One region of the Subdoligranulum variabile genome, then DNA from elsewhere that is predicted to be linked to it. Evidence: a T-box and tRNA genes for the amino acid it is inferred to sense, from the RefSeq annotation. Region 1 holds a T-box; the other regions hold tRNA genes.
The links. The T-box of region 1 lies ahead of NQ490_RS12760 (valine--tRNA ligase). A T-box ahead of a tRNA ligase gene usually reads a tRNA of that ligase, here a tRNA-Val.
Positions count from the first base shown of each region.

Region 2: it has a tRNA-Val gene. The T-box ahead of NQ490_RS12760 (valine--tRNA ligase) is inferred to sense a tRNA for this amino acid. The anticodon was not compared.
Region 3: it has a tRNA-Val gene. The T-box ahead of NQ490_RS12760 (valine--tRNA ligase) is inferred to sense a tRNA for this amino acid. The anticodon was not compared.

Region 1 covers NZ_CP102293.1:2,709,750-2,714,085, reverse strand. The annotation lists gene NQ490_RS12770 (bifunctional folylpolyglutamate synthase/dihydrofolate synthase) at 1-946, opposite strand, end outside; gene NQ490_RS12765 (VanZ family protein) at 943-1,596, opposite strand; T-box leader at 1,766-2,011, shown strand; gene NQ490_RS12760 (valine--tRNA ligase) at 2,080-4,336, shown strand, end outside.
Region 2 covers NZ_CP102293.1:443,291-447,626, reverse strand. The annotation lists gene NQ490_RS02155 (RnfABCDGE type electron transport complex subunit B) at 1-515, shown strand, start outside; gene NQ490_RS02150 (FprA family A-type flavoprotein) at 664-1,818, shown strand; tRNA gene NQ490_RS02145 (tRNA-Val) at 1,898-1,974, shown strand; partial or broken gene NQ490_RS02140 (ABC transporter permease) at 2,184-2,567, opposite strand; gene NQ490_RS02135 (AraC family transcriptional regulator) at 2,958-3,794, opposite strand; gene NQ490_RS02130 (glycoside hydrolase family 32 protein) at 3,929-4,336, shown strand, end outside.
Region 3 covers NZ_CP102293.1:812,426-816,761, reverse strand. The annotation lists gene NQ490_RS04160 (hypothetical protein) at 1-467, opposite strand, end outside; gene NQ490_RS04155 (HlyC/CorC family transporter) at 739-2,058, shown strand; tRNA gene NQ490_RS04150 (tRNA-Val) at 2,165-2,240, opposite strand; gene ruvC (crossover junction endodeoxyribonuclease RuvC) at 2,449-2,946, shown strand; gene ruvA (Holliday junction branch migration protein RuvA) at 2,982-3,587, shown strand; gene ruvB (Holliday junction branch migration DNA helicase RuvB) at 3,606-4,336, shown strand, end outside.

The DNA of each region.
Region 1 (4,336 bases):
CGTCCGGATTATGGCAGCCATCCAGAAGCAGCAGCGGATGACGGCGCAGTACCTCGATGCGGGCCGGCATGCGGGCAGCCGCCAGCCCCTGCAGAATGGCATCATCAGAAATTTCGTAGCCGTACTCCCGCCAGAGCGCCAGCGCGATCTCTACCGCCATAGCCGCATGGTTGGCCTGGTGCGCACCGGGGAAGGCCAGTGAAGCCTGATACCCTCCGTAATCAATGCGGTTTTCCAGCGTCTTGCCGGGCAGCTGACGGATATCCTCCAGCTCCGGTGTAATGATGCTGGTATGTGCCTCCGCGGCGGCAGTCAGGATGGGGCCCATCGCCTCGGCCGGCTGGTCGGGATAACAAACTACCGCGCAGCCTTCCTTGATAATACCAGCTTTTTCTGCCGCAATTTTGTCCAGCGTGTCCCCCAGCAGTTCCATATGATCGTAGCCGATCTTGGTGATGGCCGCCACCAGCGTATGGGGCACCGCATTGGTAGCATCGTACCGGCCGCCCAGACCAGTTTCCAGAACCACCAGGTCGCACTTCTCCCGGGCAAACCACAAAAGAGCCAGCGCCGTGACTGCTTCAAACTGGACAGGTTCTTCCCCGCCCTCCTGCCGGATTGCTTCTATGGCACCCAGCACTTTCTGAGTCAGCGAGGCCAGGGTACGGGGAGGAATCATCTCTCCGTCGATCTGAAACCGCTCTCTGAAATCCACCACATAGGGGCTGATGGTAAGGCCGGTTTTATAACCAGCGGCCGTCAGGATTGCCGCGGTCATGGCCGCCAGACTGCCCTTGCCGTTGGTGCCGGCAATATGCACACACTGCAGGCTTTCTTCCGGATTGCCCAGATGTGCCAGCAGGTTCTTCATCCGCTCCAGCCCGGGTTTGCCGCTGCCCAACCGGGGCAGGGCATGCAGGGCTTCCATTGCTTGTTGTGTCGTCATTCCGAATGTTCCTCCTCATTTTCCCACGGTGCTTCAGAATTTATCTCGCCATGTCCGAGCTGCGCTTCGTGCGCGCGGTGGGCTGCACGCTGGGCCAGACGCTCATGTTCCTGTTCCTGCTGAGCACGGCGCAACTGCTCCCGCTCTTCCCGCAGAGCCCGGTTTTCCCGTTCAATACGGGCGAACGCCATCACGGCGCGCACAATCAGCAAAATAATCAGCGCTACCAGCAGGCCAGCCACAATGCCCATCATGTCGATCCAAACGTCGGTAACCATAGAGGTCCGGTTGGGAATAAACAGCTGAATGGTCTCATCCATCAAAGCGGTACTCATTCCAATCAGTAACGGCCAACTCATATGCCGTACAAAATGGGCCGTATAGACGCGCAGGCAAAGCATCAGCAAAAAGCCTTCCAGCGAAAACTCCAGAAAATGTGCCGTTTTTCGGATCACATGTTCCGAAACCGGGCCCAGATGCACCTTTCCCAGTGTCTCATTGACAGCTTGCATCACGGCCTGGCTGCGCGCAGAAGACTGGGCTCCGGTCTGCAGCGAGTTACGGAAAATATATGCAATGCAGGCCAGCAGCGCGATCGTAAAGATCACACGAAAAGCGATCAGCCACGGATTGTTTTTTTGTGTTTCCATAGTTCTCCTTTTATATACTTGGTACAGAATACGCCTCTGTAGAACGATATTATAGCACCCCCATACCGCCACGGCAAGCCAGTGCCAGGAAAAAAGCCCGCAGACACTACCGGCATGGGGCGATTTTTCACTTGACAACGGCCGGAAGGTGCGGTAGGATACCTAATATATAAATGCTATGAAAAAGAGTGCGCTTTGTTCCGCTTTTGCAGAGAGCCGGCGTCGGGTGCGAGTCCGGCAAAGCAGGCAAAGCAGCTGTCGCTTTTGAGCAGGTACGGTGAGCCTTTGGGGTAGCTGTACACGGGTTTGCCGCCGTTATCCGGGCAGGCGGGGTGTTTGCTCTGCCGCAAAGAGGCCTTCGTCGGAAGGCAACTTGGGTGGTACCGCGACTTGATTTTTTCAGGCCGTCCCATGATCGTTCATGGGGCGGCCGTTTTGTTTGTCAAAAAGGAGCCCCGCAACAAAGACCAGGAGGTTTTGTTTATGCCGAAAGAACTCGCCAAACAGTATGCGCCCCAGGGCGCCGAGGATCGCATCTACCAGAACTGGTGCGACAAAGGGTATTTCCATACCCAGATCGACCGCAGCAAAAAGCCGTTCACCATTGTGATGCCGCCGCCGAACGTCACCGGTCAGCTGCACATGGGCCATGCCATGGACGAAACCTGGCAGGACATCCTGACCCGCTATAAGCGGATGCAGGGCTACGCGGCCCTGTGGGTGCCGGGCACCGACCATGCATCCATCGCCACCGAGGCCAAGGTGGTCGCCAAGATGCGGGAAGAGGGCCTGACCAAGGAAATGGTCGGCCGCGACGGTTTCCTGGAACGGGCCTGGGCCTGGAAAAACACCTACGGCAACCGCATCGTCAGCCAGCTGAAAAAGCTGGGCTGTTCCTGCGACTGGCAGCGTGAGCGTTTCACCATGGATGAGGGCTGCTCCGATGCCGTCAAGGAAGTGTTTGTCCGGCTGTACAACAAGGGCCTGATCTATCGGGGCAACCGGATGGTCAACTGGTGCCCTCACTGCAACACTTCCATTTCCGACGCGGAGGTGGAGTACGAAGCCAAAGAGGGCAGCTTCTGGCACCTGCTCTATAAAGTAAAGGAAACCGGCGAGATGCTGGAACTGGCAACCACCCGTCCCGAGACCATGCTGGGTGATACCGCCGTGGCCATCAATGCCGACGACCCGCGCTACGCCCATCTGCACGGCTGCCATGTGATCCTGCCGCTGCTGGACCGGGAAATTCCCATCGTCTGCGATGAGCATGCCGACATGGAAAAGGGCACCGGTGTCGTGAAGATCACCCCCGCCCATGACCCCAACGACTTTGAGGTCGGCAAGCGCCACAACCTGCCGATGATCCGCGTGCTGACCTATGACGGCCACATGACCGGTGCTGCCGACAAGGCTGCCGTAGACGCCGAAAAAGCCGCCGGCCGTGCCGCCGCGGACGAGCCCGATGTGCTGGATTGCGGCAAGTACGCCGGTATGACTGCCATGGAAGCCCGCAAGGCGATCCTGGCCGATCTGGAAGCCTGTGGCGCCCTCAAGGAGACCGAGAGCCTGACCCATGACGTAGGCACCTGCTACCGCTGCCACTCGGTCATCGAGCCGATGGTTTCCAAGCAGTGGTTCGTCAAGATGGAACCCTTGGCCGGTCCCGCCATCGAGGCGGTGGAAAAGGGCGACATCAAGTTTGTGCCCGAACGCTTCACCAAGAACTATATCAACTGGATGAAGGGCGGCCGCGACTGGTGCATCAGCCGTCAGCTGTGGTGGGGTCACCAGATTCCCGCCTGGTACTGCGACGACTGCGGTGAGACGGTAGTGGCCAAGGAAGCGCCTTCCGTCTGTCCCAAGTGCGGCAGCACCCATCTGACCCAGGACCCCGATACGCTGGACACCTGGTTCAGCTCCGCCCTGTGGCCTTTCTCCACCCTGGGCTGGCCCGATGAAAATGCCCCCGATTACAACTACTTCTATCCCACCAATACGCTGGTCACCGGCTACGACATCATCGGTTTCTGGGTTTCCCGCATGATCTTCTCAGGTCTGGCCTACACCGGCAAGGCGCCCTTTGACACGGTACTGATCCACGGTATCGTCCGCGACAGCCAGGGCCGCAAGATGTCCAAGAGTCTGGGCAACGGCATCGATCCGCTGGAAGTCATCGACCAGTACGGTGCCGACGCCTTGCGCATGATGCTGATCGTCGGCTCCACCGCCGGCAATGATATGCGCTACAGCGACGAAAAGGTCACTGCCAGCCGCAACTTTGCCAACAAGCTGTGGAACGCCGCCCGCTTTGTGCTCATGAATCTGCCGGAAGATTTCCAGCCCGGCATGCCGGAGGAATCCCTGCTGGATATGAGCGACAAATGGGTACTCTCCGAGCTGGCAAAAGTCACCGCCGAGGCCACCGCAAACCTGGACAAATACGAGCTGGGTCTGGCCGCCGAAAAGGTGGAGAACTTCATCTGGGAAGTCTACTGCGACTGGTATATCGAGATCTGCAAGTCCCGCCTGAACAGCGACGACGCCGTCCAGGCCGATACCGCCCGCAAGGTGCTGGTCTATGTGCTGGACAAGGCGCTGAAGTTGCTGCATCCTTTCATGCCGTTCATCACCGAGGAAATCTATCAGGCTCTGCCCGGCAGCGGCGAGACCATCATGCTGGAGACCTGGCCCGGCAATCTGGAAATGCCGATCTGGGCGGACGAATGCGCCGACTTTG
Region 2 (4,336 bases), 980 kb from region 1:
GTGAAAACTGCGGCAAGCGGTTTGACTACAAGGGCATCCAGACCTGCGCGGCAGCGGCTGCCGTAGCCGGCGGCCCCAGTGCCTGCTCTTACGGCTGCCTGGGCCTGGGCGACTGCACCCGTGCCTGCAAGTTCGATGCTATTCATGTGGTCAACGGTGTGGCGGTTGTGGACCGCAGCAAGTGCACCGGCTGCACGGCCTGCACGGCGGTCTGCCCCCGCAAGGTCATCCAGATGAAGCCCATTGCGCCGCAGCCTGCGGTCAAGTGCTCCAACAAGGATAAGGGCGCTGTGGTCAACAAGACCTGCAAGGTCGGCTGCATTGCCTGCGGTCTGTGCGTGCGCAACTGCCCGCAGCAGGCCATCTTCCTCAAGGACAACGTGGCCGTCATCGATTATACCAAGTGCAATGGCTGCGGCACCTGCGTGAGCAAGTGCCCCAAGAAGGCCATCCAGTGGGTGGAAGGTGCTCCGCGTCCTGTGGACGCACCGGTCCCGGCCCCTGAGGTTCGCTGATCCAAACGTTGGGTTCCCCGCCGCAAGGCGGGGAATTTTTTATACTTTGCGGGATTTTTTTGCAAAAAACAGGGGACAGAAGTTGCGAAGTATGCTATACTACTCTCTGTAGGTAAATTTGTAAGAAACTGCAGGGAGGTTTACCACAATGGAAATCACCAAGGATATTTTGTACGTAGGCGTCAACGATCATGACGTGGACCTGTTCGAAGGGCAGTACAAGGTGCCCAACGGCATGGCATACAACTCTTATCTCATCCAGGACGAGAAAGTGGCGGTCATGGATTCTGTGGACGCGCACTTTACCGATGCCTGGCTGACCAACATTGCGGGAATTCTGGGCGGGCGTACGCCGGACTATCTGGTGGTGCAGCATATGGAGCCCGATCATTCCGGTTCTGTGTACGCTTTTTCCCAGGCGTATCCCGACGCCAAGATCGTGGCTTCCGCCAAGGCAGTAGCCATCATGCAGCAGTTCTTTGACATTGACTTCACCAGCCGCAGCATCATCGTCAAGGAAGGCGATACGCTGGAACTGGGCAAGCATACGCTGCATTTTGTCACGGCGCCCATGGTCCACTGGCCGGAAGTCATCATGACCTATGATGCCGCCGACAAGGTGCTTTTCAGCGCGGATGCTTTCGGTAAGTTCGGCGCGCTGGATGTGGAGGAAGAGTGGCTGCCCGAGGCACGCCGGTACTACATCGGCATTGTGGGCAAGTATGGTCAGCAGGTGCAGGGCGTCCTGAAGAAGGCGGCCGGCCTGGAGATCGAGACGGTCTGCTCGCTGCATGGCCCCGTGCTGCACAAGGAACAGCTGGGCGACGTACTGGCTGCCTATGATACCTGGAGTGCCTATCGCCCCGAGACCGAGGGCGTGCTGGTGGCTTACAGCTCCATCTACGGCCACACCAAGCAGGCCGCCGAGGAGCTGGGCGAGAAGCTGCGTGCCAAGGGCGTGGACGTCATGGTGATGGACCTGGCCCGCTGCGACATGTCCGAGGCTGTTGCCCAGGCATTCCGTTACAGCAAGCTGGTGCTGGCTTCTCCGACGTACAATGGCGAAGTTTTCCCGTTCACCCGCAGCTTCATTGAACATCTCACCGAGCGCAACTACCAGAACCGCACCGTTGCCATTATTGAGAACGGCACCTGGGCGCCCACGGCCGGCCGCGTGATGCGCAAAATGCTGGAGAACAGCAAGAACCTGACGATCCTGGATGAAACCGTCAGCATCAAGAGCGCACTGAATGAGACGAGCCGTGCCCAGCTGGATGCGCTGGTCGAAGCACTGAGCAAGTAATTCCGCGGAAAAAATCTCCCGAAATGGGGTTGACAAAACGGCACCAATGCCGTATAATAACTAGCGTTGACCCCATTGTGGATGATTAGCTCAGCTGGTTAGAGCGCTGCGTTCACATCGCAGAGGTCGAGGGTTCGAGTCCCCCATCCTCCACCATATATCTTGTCCGAACCCGGATTCCGGGTTCGGATTTTTTGTTGTACAGTACAATGGGGAAGAGGGCGTCGAATTCCACCGCCATACGATCACCTGCCGGGATGCGGATATGCCGCACCGGGATTTCCGGGTGCAAACTCGCAAGATAAAAAAGGAGGCGTGTCGGGACAGTGTTCCCGATACGCCTCTTTTTGTCAAAGGGATGCTTCTTATTCTGTTCGGAGCGCCGTTACCGGATCGCTTTTTGCTGCTTTTCTGGCAGGAATCAACCCGCCCAGGAGCGTCAGGAGTACGCTCAGCGCGATCAGCAGGAAGGCCCCGCCCACAGGCAGGAAGGCGTTGATCTCCTGGGAGTTTGCCAGATGGTGAATCAGAATATTGCCAGGAATGAGAATCAGCAGCGTCAGCCCGATGCCGATCAGGCCGGAGGTCAAGCCGATGATGAAAGTCTCCGCATTGAATACCTGAGAGATATTCCTTTTGGAGGCACCCATTGCACGAAGAATGCCGATTTCCTTTTTCCGCTCCAGAACGCTGATGTAGGTGATCACACCGATCATGATGGAGGAGACCACCAGGGAGATGGCCACAAATTCGTTGTCACGTAAATTCAAGGATACGTGATCCAAAGCTTTTTGAACAAATCCGTTGGTCCGGTATTCTTTGCAGACATCTTTGATTTGAAGCATGGGTGTATCTCCCTGACGGTCCAAAGGGATCGTTGCCTGTATAAAACTGTGGATATGATAGAGAAGGGCGTGTTTTATTTTACATATGTAACAGCGTAACACCTGTTTGATGTAGTGTCAATGATTACATCCGCGAAAGTGTAAGCCTGAAACACCAATCCGGCATGAAAATACGGTAAAAACAGCCTTGCAAAGGCGTATGAAGATGTTTTAATGAAAAGCATCGGCTGGGTTGGACCTTGTTATGCGAAAGCCGGCAGGGAAAATGAGAATATGCCGCTCCTGGTGCGGGCATCAGGGAGCGGCTTTTTCTTTGCGGCGGTAGTCGCTGGGGGCGCAGCTGTAAGTCTTTTTGAAGAGCTTGGAGAAGGCCATCCCATCGTCAAAGCCCATGGACCCCGCAATGACAGCTACCGGCAGATCGGTGGTGCGCAGCAGCTGGCAGGCCTTTTGCAACTTCAGATTTAACAAGTATTGCTTGGGTGTCACGCCGTATTTTTCGTGGAAGACGCGGGTCAGATAGTTGGGGTGAACGCCCAGATTGTGTGCTACCTCTTTGAGTTTCAACTTCTCGGAGTAATTCACGTCCAGGTAGAATTTGGTCTCGTCTGCTACCGAATTCTTGCCCCAGTAGCGCTCGTCAAACCCGGCGTCCTGAAAAAGTTCTCCCAGCACCTGCAAAAGAAGACCGTTGCCCTTGAAGTACCGGGCTGTGGCGGTTCCTTCTAGGGACAGGATCTGCTCGATAAGGGCGTGATATTTTTGGGTATCCAGTCCACGGAGAATGTATGGTTCCGGGGAGGAGGCGATCAACTGGTAGGTATACATCTGGGAGTTAATTCCCAGAAAGTTGATCCAGGTATAGCACCAGGGATCGGCAGCGTCAGCGGCGTAGTAGGCGATTTTGCCGGAAGGGATCAGAAAGGCGTCCCCCGCGCCCAGCTGAAAGGTATGCCCGTCGATTTCCAGAACCCCTTTCCCGGACAGGATAAAATGGATCAGCTGGTAGGCGCGGTAGATCGGGCCATAGTGATGCCCCGGCGCGCAGGCTTCGTATCCCGCACTGTACAGCGACAGATCAGAAATTTGTTTCTGCTGCAGAGTATGGCGGGTCTCCTTGTATTCGATCATAAGCCCAGTATAGCATAAAAGGTTTGTTTTTTCCATATCTTGCTGGGCTATTTCCATGGCGGAAAGGGCACCGCTGTGGTTTAATAGAAGCACAGAAAAAACAACACAGAACAGCAAAGAAAGGGGACTGACCCTTGCCCATCTCCAAAAAACAAAGCTGGCATATTGAACCGCCCTGGGGGCTGCTCAACGATCCCAATGGTTTGGTTTGGTATAAAGGAAACTACTATGCCTTTTTCCAGTGGAACCGGTTTGCCAAGGACCATTCCAGCAAAGCCTGGGGCTTTGCCACTTCGCCGGATCTGGTGCACTGGCAGTTCCGGGGCAGTGCGCTGCTGCCCGACCAGTTGTACGATGCCCAGGGCGTCTACTCGGGCAGTGCGCTGGAAATCGATGGCCGGCTCTGCCTCTACTATACCGGCAACGCAAAGCAGCAAGGAAGGCGCATCAGCCATCAGTGCCTGGCCATCAGTACCGATGGTCGGCACTTCCGCAAGGAGGGGCCGCTTTTCGCTGCGCCGGCCGGGTATACCGGGCATTTC
Region 3 (4,336 bases), 1.3 Mb from region 1:
TGGGGGACAGCGTAGTAGCTGTACATGCCCTCATTGTAAAGCGGAGCCAACGCCAGTCCCAGCGCAAAACAGCCCAATGCCATCGCGTTGCTGCGGCTGAGTTTTGCGATCACCCGGCTGGTCAGGAACCCGGCCGCGGCGGTCACGGCGATGATATACAGCCGGTAGCTGGTCAGATTGCCGAAAAACAGCAGCGAAAACGCCGAGGGGTAATGGAACGGGAAAAACCGGACCTGATGCAGGGTAAAATATTCCAGCCGTTCGCCCAGGTCCCGCCAGAGGTATTCCCAGAAGGACATGCGGTTGAAATCGAACATCCATTTGTTCAGGGTCAGTTTGTCGTCGCCCTCAGGCGGTACGCTGATGGTGACGCGCAGATACATCACGGCAAAAGCCAGGATCAGCAGGTATCCGGCCGCCAGCAGCAGCCGGCGGTGCCGCCGGCAAAGGGTGGAAAGGGAATTCATCAGGGGCCTCCTTGTCCGGGAATACAAAAATACACCTTATTATAGCACGCGGCCGCTTGGGACGCAATGCGGCAGGATTTGTGCATCCCGGCGCTTCTTTTTGCAGGAAGGAAACCGTCTTTTGGCGGATTTGCGCGTTTTGCGCCTCCCGTGCCGGTCATCTTGCGTTTTGCAGAGAAATATGGTATCATACATTACAATATGCGTTCACTGTACTTTTTGCAGGGCGCATAAAATTTCAATACAGAAAGTAGAGTTGGTAGTTTCCCCAATGGACGATGGCAGTATATTTATGATCGTGGCACTGGTTGTACTGGTGTGCATGTCGGCCTTCTTTTCTTCGGCCGAAACCGCGTATTCTTCCTTGAACCTGATCCGTCTGCGCAGCCGCGCCGACGCAGGCGACCGGCAGGCCGCCAAGGTCCTCTCGCTGGCCGAGCGGTACGACAGCCTGCTCAGCACCATCCTCATCGGCAACAATATCGTCAACATCGGCGCGTCCTCCATCGGCACGGTGCTTTTCACCCAGGTGCTGGGCGGAGCGTACGGCCCCACGGTATCCACCGTTGTGCTGACCCTGGTGGTGCTCACCTTTGGTGAGATCACCCCCAAGAGTATGGCCAAGGAGATGCCGGAATCGCTGGCGCTGAGCTTTGCGCCCACCCTCAGCGTGCTGGTCACGGTGTTCACCCCGCTGAACTGGATCTTCGGACAGTGGAAAAACTTCCTCGCCAAGCGTTTTTACAAAGGTGAGCGGGACACCATCACCGAAGGTGAGCTCGTCACCATGGTCAGTGAGGCCGAAAAGGACGGCGAGCTGACCGACCGGGAGAGCGAGCTGATCCGCAGCGCCATCGAATTCGATGACGTGGAAGTGGAGGACGTCCTGACGCCCCGCGTGGATGTGGTGGCCGTGGAGGACGACACGCCAATGGAAGAGGTCGTGGATATGTTTGCCGAGAGCGGGTATTCCCGCCTGCCGGTCTACCACGAGACCATCGACAATATCATCGGCGTGGTGCATGAGAAGGACTGCTTCGCGGCGCTGCGCAAGGGCAACGTCAAAGAGGTGAAACTGGAAAACCTCGTGAGCCCGACGCTGTACACCACCACCGCCACCCAGATTTCCAGCCTGCTGCTGACCCTGCGGGAAAGCAAGCACCATATGGCCGTCGTGGTGGATGAATACGGCGGCACCGCCGGCATCATCACGCTGGAGGATATCCTGGAGGAGCTGGTGGGCGAGATCTGGGATGAACATGACGACGTCGTGGAGGAGATCCACCAGCAGAGCGACGGCAGCTGGCTGGTGTCCGGCGCCGCCGGCATCGACGATGTGGCCGAGGAACTCTCCATCAAGGACCAGGAGGAGATCGACGCCATCGCCATCAGTGGCCTGGTGCAGGAAAAGCTGGGCCGTCTGCCCAAGGTGGGGGACCACTTTGTGTGGGGCGACTGCGACGGCACGGTGACCCGTGTGAGCCACCGCCGCGTGCAGGAGGTCCGCCTGACCCGCCGCCCGCCGGAGGAGGAACCCCGCAAGGGGGACCGCCGGGAGCACCGGGAGCGGGAAAACCGCCGCGCTCAATAATTGACCATAAAACCACAGCGGCGTGCAAGCCTGAAAGCCTGCACGCCGCTGCTCTTTTGTGACATACAAAAATAAAAAAGCCCGGAACTTTCGTTCCGGACTGATTTGGTGGACGGTACAGGACTCGAACCTGTGACCTCCTGCACGTCAAGCAGATGCTCTACCAGCTGAGCTAACCGTCCATGTTCTTGGGCGCCGCGCTTCTTGCGACGCCAATAATCATACCAAACCCGAACGAAAAAATCAACCCCTTTTTTCAAAAAAAATCAACTTTTTTTGAAAATAACGATGCATTGAGGTTTTATGGAAAACAAAAAGCCGGAATGCACGGTGGACGGCATCAGGATTTTGTGGTATACTATATCGGTTAAAGTGGGGAGGTGTAGAAAGTTGCGGGTACTGGGCATTGATCCCGGGTATGCCATCGTGGGCTGGGGGGTCGTGGAGTATGTGGGAAACCGGTTTTCCCCTATCGGCTACGGCGCCATCCTCACGGAGAAGGATACCCCCTTTGAACAGCGCCTGTGCGAGATCTACGACTCGGTGCTGGATGTCTGCCGCCGGTATGCGCCGGAGGCGCTCTCCATCGAAAAACTGTACTACCAGCACAACCAGACCACCGTCATCGGTGTGGCGGAAGCCCGCGGGGTGATCCTGCTGGCGGCTGCCCAGTGCGGTGTGCCGATCTACGAATACACCCCTATGCAGGTCAAACAGGCCATCACCGGATACGGCAAGGCCGTGAAAAAGCAGATCCAGGAGATGACCCGCATGATGCTGCACCTGGAAACCATCCCCAAACCCGACGACACGGCGGACGCGCTGGGCATGGCCATTGCCCATTGCCATTGCAGCCGCAGCCGCCTGATGGGCACGCAGCCGCGCTGAGCGCCGTGCCCCTTTGAACAGCAAGGAAGGATACCATGATCTATTGCCTGACCGGCAAAATTCTGAAAAAGACGCTGGACACCGCCGTCATCAGCTGCGGCGGGGTGGGATATGCCGTGCAGATCCCTGCCACCACCGGCGAGGCGCTGCCCGCCCCGGGGCAGGAGGGCACGGTCTACACCGTCATGAACGTCAGCGAGAACGATGTCTCCCTCTACGGCTTTGCCACCGAGGAACAGCGGGACTGTTTCAAGATGCTCACCGCCGTCTCCGGCGTGGGACCCAAGGCGGGCCTGGCCATCCTCTCGGTGATGAGCCCCGAAAAAATCGCCCTGGCGGCCTCCTCCGGCGACCACAAGGCCTTTACCAAGGCCTCGGGCGTGGGACCGAAGCTGGCCCAGCGCATCACCCTGGAACTGAAGGACAAGGTGGGCAAGGGCCTGGCCGACGGCACCGGCTTCGGCGGGGCGGACCTCTCGGCGCCCATGCCCAGTTCTGCCCCTGCCCAGGCGGTGGCGGCTCTGGTCAGCCTGGGCTATACACCCTCCGACGCGGCGGCGGCCGTGGCCCGGGTGGACGAGACCCTGTCCGTGCAGGACATCATCAAAGTGGCGCTGCGCAGCCTGTCGCGCGCCCGGTAAAGGAGGGGACAGACCGCTATGAATCAGGAATACACCGTAGATCCCAGCCGGCTGGTCAGCCCCGACGCCCTGCCTGCCGACGCGGAAGAGATCAGCCTGCGCCCCAAAACCCTGGACGACTATGTGGGCCAGGAAAAGGCCAAGGGCAACCTGCGGGTCTATCTGCGGGCAGCCCAGCAGCGTGGCGAGCCCATGGACCACATCCTGCTCTACGGCCCGCCGGGCCTGGGCAAAACCACCCTGGCCGGCATTGTGGCCCAGGAGATGGGGGTACAGATCCGCATCACCTCGGGCCCTGCCATCGAGAAGCCTGGTGACCTGGCCGCCCTGCTGACCAATCTGCAGGAGGGGGACGTCCTTTTTATTGACGAGATCCACCGCCTTTCCCGCCAGGTGGAGGAGGTGCTCTACCCGGCTTTGGAGGACTATGCCCTGGATATCATGATCGGCAAAGGCCCCAGTGCCCAGAGCATCCGCATCAACCTGCCCCGGTTCACGCTGATCGGCGCCACCACCCGGGCCGGGCAGCTCACCGGGCCGCTGCGGGACCGCTTCGGCATCCTGCTCAAGCTGGAGCCCTACAGCCCCAAGGAACTGGCACAGATCATCACCCGCAGCGCCGGCATTCTGGGGATCCCCATCACCGAGGAAGGGGCCCTGGAACTGGCCCGCTGCAGCCGCGGTACGCCCCGTATCGCCAACCGTCTGCTCAAGCGGGTGCGGGATTTTGCCACCGTGCAGGGGGACGG